DNA from 3 places in the Sphingobium sp. PNB genome. Region 3 is predicted to be linked to each of the others. Evidence: riboswitches for the same ligand, from Rfam matches in the RefSeq annotation. Region 3 holds a riboswitch; each other region holds the start of a gene.
What was found. Region 3 has a riboswitch for cobalamin ahead of K7W03_RS13675 (cobalamin biosynthesis protein CobG). Riboswitches for the same ligand answer to the same signal wherever they lie in the genome.
Positions count from the first base shown of each region.

Region 1 (3,243 bases), on a different contig from region 3:
TGAATGGCCTCGATCACCGCACCGCTGCCGATATAATGTTCGACAAGGTCCAGAATAGTGTAGCCCAGCCCGACATAGAAGAGATCGGTGACCAGTTCCTTCCAGGTCAGGCGCCAGCTCTCATAGCGCGGGCTGACCCATTCGAGCGCCAGCAGCAGCACCCTGAAACCGATGCCGATCCCGATGGCGGTGGACGCCTTGGCGATGGAATTGGGCGCATAATACCAGAAGGCGATGAGCGCGAACAGCGCCGTGGGCTGGAACCAGGTGAAGATGAACTGCTTGAGCGGTCCGCCTTCCACCCGGCCTATATTTTCCCACCCGATGATGACGGGCGCCTGCGCGCCTATCACTCTCTTGCCTACGCGAACGCCGTCCATATGCTGACCTCGAGATGCTGCCTCGTCCCTGCGGGCGTGTCCGCCTCGCCAGGCGACGAAAATGATGTTCGCAGTTCATTGAACTTCATGTCGTTTCAGCATCGGGAAGACGCGCCCAACGCGCCAGATGCGATTAAGGTATATGCCCCATAGATGCTGCCTATGCCTTTCCAACCCGGCGGCGGTGAATCATGCGCCGGCTATTCCGATCCGCACAGATGACGGCGCAGTTTCCGGAATGACGATCCGTTAGGGCGAAGGGACGACGGACCGTGGGCGGGCGATTTCCGGCTGCTCGTTTCAACGCATCTTGCCGGCTTTCAGTTTTCGCGCTCCGGGGCGGACCCGCGCCGGTTGGGCATGGTCATGGAATCGGCGTCCGGATCGTCCGATCCGCTCTCGCGCGGACCGATATGCTTTTCGAATATGAGCAGCAGGGAAAGCAGGAGCAGCGCGATCAGCGACCCTGCCAGCACGAGGACATATTGGCCGGCGCCCGCCGTGATCCCGACGGCAGCGGCCATCCACAGGCTTGCCGCCGTGGTCATGTTGCGCACATCTCCGCCGCGCACGAAGATCAGGCCGCCCGCGATGAAGCCAATGGCCTGGGCAAGGCCCTGAACGACGCGGATCGGGTCGCTGTCCTTGTGGACCTCCGCCAGTTCCAGGGCGGACAGGGTCAGCATGGCCGAACTCAGCGATACCAGCCCGTGGGTGCGCAGGCCCGCATCATGGCCGTTGCGTTCGCGCTCGAACCCCAGGGCGAGCCCCAGCAGGGTCGCGAGAAAAAGGCGGACGAGCGTGGTGCCGAGGTCGTTGGCCAACATAGCCATAATACCCGCGAGAGGCGCGCCCGTTCCCGTGAATGCGGCCGAATGGGAAAGCGGCTTCGCGCCTGCCGCTCAGCGTTCGGTGATGTCGGAACGGAGGTGCGCGATCAGGTCGTTGACCCGCATGTCGTTTTCAGCCGTGCATGCGAACAGGCGGCAGAACCAGTCCATCCATCGCGTCAGAATCGCCATGGCCCTCTCCCTATCGCCCGATAATAGCAGTTCACGCAGGTGAAGAGAAGCTTTGCCATTGCCCGGCCGAGGGGAAGTCGCGCCATTGGAGCGGGCTGGGCCGGCTTTGTTTTTTCCACCCTTGCGATTGGACGAAGGCGGCTTTATCAGCGCTGGTGCGACAGGTTCCCCGCAAGGGGATGAAAAGGGAAGTCGGGTGGAACGCCCGCGCTGCCCCTGCAACTGTAAGCGGCGAGCCATCCGGCCATCGCGCCATTGGGCCATGAAGGTCCGAGAAGGCGGCCGGAAAGCATCGACCCGCGAGCCAGGAGACCTGCCTGACGCCGTCGTTCTTCGACCGGACAGGGTGTGCCGGCCGAACGGGGGTTCCCTCGCTGAACGACAGCCATCGCCTTGCCGGTTGGACCGTGCGGGGGAAGGCCTGTCGCCTGCCTGGTGCCGGACCGTCCTCCCTTGCCCGGTTCCCGTCGGGGCACATGCCGTCGGGCGGGAGGATGTGGAATGACTGATTTGCGGAGCGATCGCTGATGCTGCGGGCCGTGGGGCCGGGGACTTCGGTCGTCGTCTGTTCGACCTGCCGCCTTTCGGCGGAACAGCGGGAGGATGCTGCCGGACGGCGGGGCGGCGCCTTGCTGGCAGAGGCGCTGCACAGGGTACGCGAAGGCGATCCCGCTTATGCGTCCGTCGCTGTTCAGGACATGCCCTGCCTCTTCGCCTGTCAGCGCCATTGCACGGTACATGTGCGCGGAACGGGCAAGATCGGCTATGTGCTGGGCGACTTCACGCCGGATGAGGAAGCCGCGCGCGCGATCCTGGATTATGCCCTGCGCCATGCCCAAAGTGACGAGGGCGTGGTGCGCTATGCGGACTGGCCCCAGGGGGTGAAGGGGCATTTCATCGTCCGGACGCCGCCCGAAGGCTTCGTCTGTTCATGATCCGGTTCGACGACCGCGCGGCCTTTGCCGCCGCGCTGGCCGACCTTCCCGCCCCGGATGCAGGCGCCACCGAATCCGCGGCGGCGCGGCAGCGGGTGCTGACGAAGCCGGCCGGTTCGCTTGGGCGGCTGGAGGAGATCGCGCTTTTCATGGCGGGTTGGCAGGGGCGGGAACGCCCCCGGGCGGAGCGCATCCGCGCCGCGATCTTCGCCGGCAATCATGGCGTGGCCGCGCGCGGGGTCAGCGCCTTCCCGGCCGAGGTCACCGCCCAGATGGTGGCGAATTTCCGTCATGGCGGCGCGGCGATCAATGCGCTGGCCCAAGCCTGCGGGGCGGAGCTGGCCGTCGTCGCGCTCGATCTGGAAAGGCCGACGGACGACATCTGCGTCGCGGCGGCCATGAGCGAGGCGGATTGCCTGAGCGCGATCAATGCGGGGGCGGTGGCGGTGGAACCGGGACTGGACCTGCTGCTGCTGGGCGAGATGGGCATTGCCAACAGCACGCCGGCGGCGGCGCTCTGCGCGCAGGCCTTTGGGGCTGCTGCGGCCCATTGGGTGGGACGCGGGACAGGCGTGGATGGCGACGGGCTGGCGCGCAAGGCCGAAGCTGTGGCGCGGGCGCTCGCCTTGCACGGGGCGCGTTGCGCCGATGCCTTCGAAACGTTGCGCCGGCTGGGCGGGCGAGAGATCGCGGCGCTGGCCGGCGCGGTGCTGGCGGCGCGGATGCTGCGCGTGCCGGTGATGCTGGACGGGTTCATCGGCTGCGCGGCGGTCGCGCCGCTGGCGAAGGACAATCCGGCGATCGTCGGGCACTGCATGGCCGCCCATATGTCGGCGGAAGCGGGGCATGAACGCCTGCTGGCCGCTCTGGCGCTGGAGCCGTTGCTGCGGCTCGACATGCGGCTGG
Region 1 covers NZ_JAINEZ010000057.1:9,563-12,805, reverse strand. The annotation lists gene K7W03_RS17820 (sterol desaturase family protein) at 1-380, opposite strand, end outside; gene K7W03_RS17815 (MgtC/SapB family protein) at 701-1,213, opposite strand; cobalamin riboswitch at 1,548-1,738, shown strand; gene K7W03_RS17810 (DUF1636 domain-containing protein) at 1,930-2,337, shown strand; gene cobT (nicotinate-nucleotide--dimethylbenzimidazole phosphoribosyltransferase) at 2,334-3,243, shown strand, end outside.
Region 1: another riboswitch for cobalamin. It lies ahead of K7W03_RS17810 (DUF1636 domain-containing protein); the one in region 3 lies ahead of K7W03_RS13675 (cobalamin biosynthesis protein CobG).

Region 2 (3,243 bases), on a different contig from region 3:
GCCGGCGACCGGCTTCACGATGGCCAGCGCATAGACGCTGTCCATATCGGCCCGGTGGCTTTCGGTCGAGCCGAAGCCGGAGAAGTCATAGTCGGGCCGTTCATGTTCATAGCCGAAGACCATCTTCGCCTGATCGACCGGCTGATAGACGCCCTCATATTCGAAGCGCAGATTGGTGCCCGAATAGCCATAAGGGCCGAATGCGGATGTATAGTCGCGGTCCATGCGGAACCAGGTCACGGCCGCCCGGCTGGTGAGCCTGCCGTCGAACAGCGACAGGTTCAGACCGGCATAGCCGACATATTGATCGGATTTCGAGCTGTCGGCGGTGCTGTCCACCACGCCGTTGTCGGTATCCAGATCGGCATGGATATAATAGCCGCGCAGGTCGAGGCTGAGCGTATCGGTAAAGGCCAGCTTGAGCTTGGCATTGGCGGCGATATTCTCATACCCGTCCTTTTCCGTGCCGCTGGCGGCGGAGGAAATGCCGTCGGTGTTGAAATAGGCGATGCCGACGCCGCCCGAAGCGATGCCGCTGCCGCCCGAAACATCCGCCTTGGCGTTCAGCGTATTGCTGTAACCGTAATCGACCGAGGCATTGCCCGCGAAACCGGCGGCAGGCGTGCCGGTCATGATGTTGACGACGCCGCCTATGGCCTGGCTGCCATAGGCGATGGAGTTGGACCCCCTCAAAATTTCGATTCGCCGGATATTGCCGGTCAGCAGATTGCCGAAGTCGTACATGTCGCCGATGCCGCTGGTGTCGTTGACCTTGACCCCGTCGATCAGCACCAGCGTCTGCGTCGTTTCCGCCCCGCGCAACGAAACCCCGGTCACGCCGCCAAGGCTGCCGCTGCGGTTGAAGCGCACCCCCGGCGTGGTGGCCAGCAGGTCGACGACGCTGACGCTCTGGCGGGTGCGGATGGTGTCGGCGTCGATGACCGTGACCGCCTGGCCGACCTCGTCGCGCGGCTGTTCGATGCCCAGCGCGGTGACGATGATCTCATCCTCCGCCAGGGCGGGAGCGGCCGCGAGCAAGGCGGCGATGGAAATGGAAATCCTCAACATGTCTATATTCCCCCAGAGCGCCGGTGCAACATGGCTCAGGGCGTCCGCTCGCGCGGCCGGACGGGGGAAATGGCCGGCGCTCGCGCCCTCCCCCCGCACCGATGCGGCCCTGCGCCGCTTCGTCGCTCAGACGGAGAACACCGTGCCATGGCCATACCCTGGACCAAGGCAAGAGCGACCATGCGCCGGCAGGTCTCCTGGCTCGCGGGTCAATGCGGCGATGCACGCCTTCCCGGACTTGCGTCCAGTGGCCGGCCCCTGGGCCGAAGTGCATCGCGCTCACCGCTTACAGTTGCAGGGACAGCCGCGGAATAGGACGGTTTCCCGTCCGCACCGCATTCCCGTTTTCAGCCCCCTTCGGGGCACCGGCGCGATCTTCTTTTTGCGCGCGAAGGCATTGCCCCGCCCGCGTCCCGCGCCATAAGGGAAAGCGGCGGCCATGCCAAGAGGCAGCCATGGAAGGAGATTGCATGCCGTTCGCCATCAGCCCCGCCGATGTCGAGGATGCGGCGCGGGTCATCGCCCCTGCCGCCATCCGCACGCCGCTGCTGGAAAATGCGGCGCTCAACGCCCGCTGCGGCCGGCGCGTGCTGGTGAAGTTCGAAGGCGCGCAGCACAGCGGATCGTTCAAGTTCCGCGGCGCCTACAACCGGCTGGCCCGCCTGGGCGCGGCGGAGCGAAAGGCGGGGGTCGTCGCCTGGTCTTCGGGCAATCATGCGCAGGGCGTGGCCCTTGCGGCGCGGTTGCTGGGCATGGCGGCGACGATCGTGATGCCGGCCGACGCGCCCGCGATCAAGACGGCGAATACGCGGGCGCTGGGCGCCGATGTCGTGCCCTATGACCGCTTCACCCAAAGCCGGGAGGAAATCGCCACGAGGCTGGCGAACGAACGGGGCGCGGTGCTGGTGCCGTCCTTCGACGATCCCTTCATCATGGCCGGCCAGGGGACGATCGGGCTGGAGATCATGGAACAGGCCGCCGAAGCAGGGGCGGAGATCGGCCAGATCCTCGTCAATTGCGGCGGCGGCGGCATGGTGTCGGGAATCGCGACCGCCGTGAAGGCGCGCCAGCCCGGCGTGGCGATCCTGGCGGTGGAGCCGGAAGCGTTCGACGATACGGCGCGCTCGCTGGCGAGCGGCGTGCGGGAAAGCGTATCGCCCGATGCGCGGTCGATCTGCGACGCCCTGCTGTCTCCCGCGCCGGGGGCGCTGACCTTTCCCATCAACCGGGCCTATCTGTCGGGCGGCCTTGCGGTGAGCGACGATCAGGTGCGCGACGCGATGCGCTTTGCCTTTTCGGCGCTCAAGCTGGTGGTGGAGCCGGGCGGGGCCGCGTCGCTGGCGGCGATGCTGGCCGGGCTGGCTCCGGATGCCGAGGGGGCGAGCGTCGTGGTGATCTCCGGCAGCAATGTCGATCCCGACAGCTATGCCCGGATCATCGCGGGCGGCGCATGATGCGGCTGATGGGGGCGGTTCTGGCCGGCGGGCGGTCCAGCCGGTTCGGCAGCGACAAGGCGCGGGCGATGCTGGATGGGCGCAGCCTGCTGGAGCATGCGGTGGCGGCGCTGGGGCGGCAGGTCGAAACCGTGGCGGTCTGCGGCCGGCAGGTGGAGGGGATGATCGGGCTGGCGGATCGGCCGGCTGCGGACATGGGGCCGCTTGGGGGCCTGAACGCGGCGCTGCATCATGCGCGGGCGCAGGGTTATGACGCGGTGCTGACGACCGGATGCGACGTGCCCGCCTATCCGGACGGGCTGGCGGAGGCGTTGATCGGACAGGGAGCCGCCATCCTCAAGGGGCAGCAGCTGATCGGCTTCTGGCCTGCTTCGCTGGCTGGCGAGCTGGACGCGCATCTGGCGGAGGAGAATAACCGGTCGATCCGTGGCTGGCTGGAGCGGGTGGGCGCGCGGATCGTGGAGCGGCCGGAGTTCGTGCTGCCCAACATCAACCGGCCGGAGGATCTGGAGAGACTCACCCGGCCGGGTCGAGACGGTCGTCAGGCGTGAAGGCCAACATGCGCGGCGAGGTCGGCAGGCGCATGCGTCCCGGCCACCGCCTCCCCGATCAGCAGCAGGGTCGGGTCGTCGTCGCTGATCGTCCGCACCAGAAAGGCGAGCGCCGACAGCTTGCCGCGGATCAGGCGTTCATTGGGCAGGGAGACGTTGACCGCCACCAT
Region 2 covers NZ_JAINEZ010000003.1:25,970-29,212, reverse strand. The annotation lists gene K7W03_RS01675 (TonB-dependent receptor plug domain-containing protein) at 1-1,068, opposite strand, end outside; cobalamin riboswitch at 1,238-1,453, opposite strand; gene K7W03_RS01670 (threonine/serine dehydratase) at 1,539-2,522, shown strand; gene K7W03_RS01665 (molybdenum cofactor guanylyltransferase) at 2,522-3,073, shown strand; gene cobA (uroporphyrinogen-III C-methyltransferase) at 3,064-3,243, opposite strand, start outside.
Region 2: another riboswitch for cobalamin. It lies ahead of K7W03_RS01675 (TonB-dependent receptor plug domain-containing protein); the one in region 3 lies ahead of K7W03_RS13675 (cobalamin biosynthesis protein CobG).

Region 3 (3,243 bases):
CCGCATCGTCCGCGCCCGCGTCGCCAACCCCAAATGGATCGCGGGCATGATGCGCCACGGCTACAAGGGCGCGTTCGAGATCGCGGCCTCCGTCGACTATCTCTTCGCCTTCGCCGCGACCACCCATGCGGTGAAGGACCATCATTTCGACGCGGTCCACGCCGCCTTCATCGAGGATGAGGCGGTTCGCGCCTTCATGGCGGAAGCCAATCCGGCCGCCCTGCGGGAGACCGCCGCCCGCCTCCACGAAGCGCTGGACCGCGCCCTTTGGAAACCCCGGTCGAACAGCGCCGCCATGCTTCTCTCCCAACTCAAGGATGCCCCGCAATGATCGAACGCACGCCCGAACAGCATGCCGAAAAGATGAAGAAGAAACAGGCCGCCCATGACAGGATCATGGCGACCAAGACGCAGGAAAAGGGCCTGCTGATCGTCCACACCGGCAAGGGCAAGGGCAAGACGACCGCCGCGCTCGGCATGGTGGTCCGCGCCATCGGCCATGGCAGGAAGGTGGGCGTCGTGCAGTTCGTGAAGGGCGCGATGACCACCGGAGAAAAACGGGTGTTCGATGCATTCCCCGACAATGTCGAATTCAAGCCGATGGGCGAAGGCTTCACCTGGAACACGCAGGACCGGACGCGGGACATTGCCCTTGCACGCGAAGCATGGGATGAGGTGAAACGCATGATCGCCGATCCGGCCTATGACATGGTCCTTGCCGATGAACTCAACATCGTCCTGCGCTACGACTATCTTCCGGTCGAAGAGGTGCTGGAGGCCGTGACCGCCAGGGGCGAAATGAAGCATGTCATCGTCACAGGCCGCAACGCGCCCGAGGCGCTGATAGAGGCGGCCGATCTCGTCACTGAAATGACCCTCGTCAAACATCCCTTCCGCAGCGGCGTGAAGGCCCAGCCGGGAATCGAATTCTGACACACACCGCCTTCGACATCGCCGCCTTCGAGGAACTGGTGCACCTGCGCCGCGACGTGCGCCATTTCCTCACCGATCCGCTGGACGAGAGCGAGGTCGAACGGCTCCTTGCCCTCGCCCATAGCGCGCCCTCTGTCGGGCTTTCGCAGCCCTGGCGTTTCGTCCGGATCGAAACGCCCGCCTTGCGCGAGGATCTTGCCGCCCATGTCGACGCGCAGGTGATCGAGGCGGGCAGTATCTATCGGGGGGAGGAAGACAGGCTGTACCGAAGCCTGAAATTGCACGGCCTGCGCGAAGCGCCGGTGCTTTTCGCGGTCTATTGCGACGAAGGCACGGAAACCGGCCACAGGCTGGGCGCGATCACCATGCCGGAGGCGCGCCGCTATAGCTGCGTGATGGCGATCCACACCCTCTGGCTGGCTGCCCGCACGCGCGGCATCGGCATGGGCTGGGTTTCGATCCTCGACCGCCCGACCGTAGACGCCCTGCTCGCCATTCCGGAAAACTGGCGCTGCCTCGGCCTGCTGTGCCTGGGCTATCCGGTGAGCGAGGAGGCGACGCCGGAACTGGAGAGGCGCGGCTGGGAACATCGCACAGACTGGCATTCCACCATTGTCACGCGCTGACGATTCCCGTCCGAAGGCCTCTTCCCTTTCCTTTCCGCCCGGCCTATGAGCGTTTTTGGAGCGGGTTCCGCCCGCTCCATCGATCGCGTCGGTGCCCCGAAGGGGCTTAAATGGGAACGCGGTGCGGGAGGAGACTCCCTAATCCGTGGCTGTCCCTGCAACTGTGAGCGGCGAGCAAGGCAAGGACGTGCGGTTCCCCCCGGGGAACGGCCAGCCACTGGAGCGATCCGGGAAGGCCCGTGCCGAAGCGACGACCCGCAAGCCAGGAGACCTGCCGAACGCAAAGGTCGCTCTAGCCATGGTCCAGGGGATGGTCACGGCTCGGTTCTCCGCACGGGCGACGAAATGCGGTTGGGGGTGAACCCTCCGGCCGTCGTTGCGACGTGGGAGGTAAGGTCCGTTGCCAGACGCGCAAAGCGCATCGTCCGCCGCCATTCGCGGCTGGTGCCCGACGGCATGGCGCCCGATGATGGCGGGCGACGGGCTGCTGGTGCGGGTCCGTCCACCGCTGGGCCGTCTGACCGTCCCCCAGGCCATCGGCCTTGCCGAAGCCGCACGTCTTCACGGCAATGGCCTTGTCGACCTCACCAACCGGGCCGCGCTCCAGCTTCGCGGCGTGACGGAACAAGGCCATGGCCCGCTGCTCCGGCACCTTGTCGCCCTGGGCCTTGCAGATCACGATCCGGCCCGCGAAGCGCGCCGCAATTTCCTGCTCGCTCCCGATTCATCGCCCGGGGATGACACGGAAAGCGTCGCGCTCAGCCTGATCGCCCACATCGATGAGCTGCCCCAGCTTCCTTCCAAGATCGGGATCGCCATAGATGCCGGGCCAGCCCCCTGTCTTGCCGCCGTCCCCGCCGATTTCCGGTTCGAGCGCAGCGAGGCGGGCAGGCTGCTGCTGCGGGTGGAGGGGCGTCCGCTGGGATCGCACACCAGCGTCGAAACGGCGGCGCGCGACCTGATTGCGCTTGCCCGCTGGTTCCTTGCCACGGGCGGGGGCGCATCGGGCCGCGCGGCCCGGCACGAAGCCCCGCTGCCGACCGCTGCCGACATCGCGCCCGCGCCGTCCCGCCCGCTGTCCCAATTGCTGGCGGAGGCATCGGGGCCTTTCCACGGCATTCCCTTCGGTCAGCTTGACGCCGACAGCCTTATCGCGCTGGCCGGGGAACCGCATGTCACGGCCCTGCGCCTCACCCCATGGCGCGGTTTGATCCTGGAGGGCGGCGCAGACAGGGCGGAGCACGCCTCCCCTGACGGCCTGCTCCGCGTCGACGCCTGCCCCGGCGCGCCCGCATGCCCGCAGGCAAGCGTCGAGACCCGCGGCCTCGCCACCCGGCTCGCGCCCCTTGTCGAAGGGTCGCTGCATGTGTCCGGCTGCGCCAAGGGCTGCGCCCGCCAAAGGCCCGCAGGGCTGGTCCTCACCGGCCGGCAGGGCCGCTTCGACCTGTCCCGCAACGCCCGCGCCGGATCGCCGCCGGAAACGACCGGCCTGACCGCCCGACAAATCCTCGCCCTTTTCGGAAGGCCCTGATGCCCCACAGCTACGAAACCGACGGAGCCGCCATCTACCGGCAGTCCTTCCGCACCATTCGCGCCGAAGCCGACCTTGCCCGCTTCTCGCCCGAGGAGGAACGCATCGCCGTCCGCATGATCCATGCGGCGGGTCTGGTCGGACTTGCTTCCC
Region 3 covers NZ_JAINEZ010000036.1:28,615-31,857, forward strand. The annotation lists gene cobN (cobaltochelatase subunit CobN) at 1-331, shown strand, start outside; gene cobO (cob(I)yrinic acid a,c-diamide adenosyltransferase) at 328-933, shown strand; gene bluB (5,6-dimethylbenzimidazole synthase) at 951-1,559, shown strand; cobalamin riboswitch at 1,632-1,853, shown strand; gene K7W03_RS13675 (cobalamin biosynthesis protein CobG) at 2,026-3,090, shown strand; gene K7W03_RS13680 (precorrin-8X methylmutase) at 3,090-3,243, shown strand, end outside.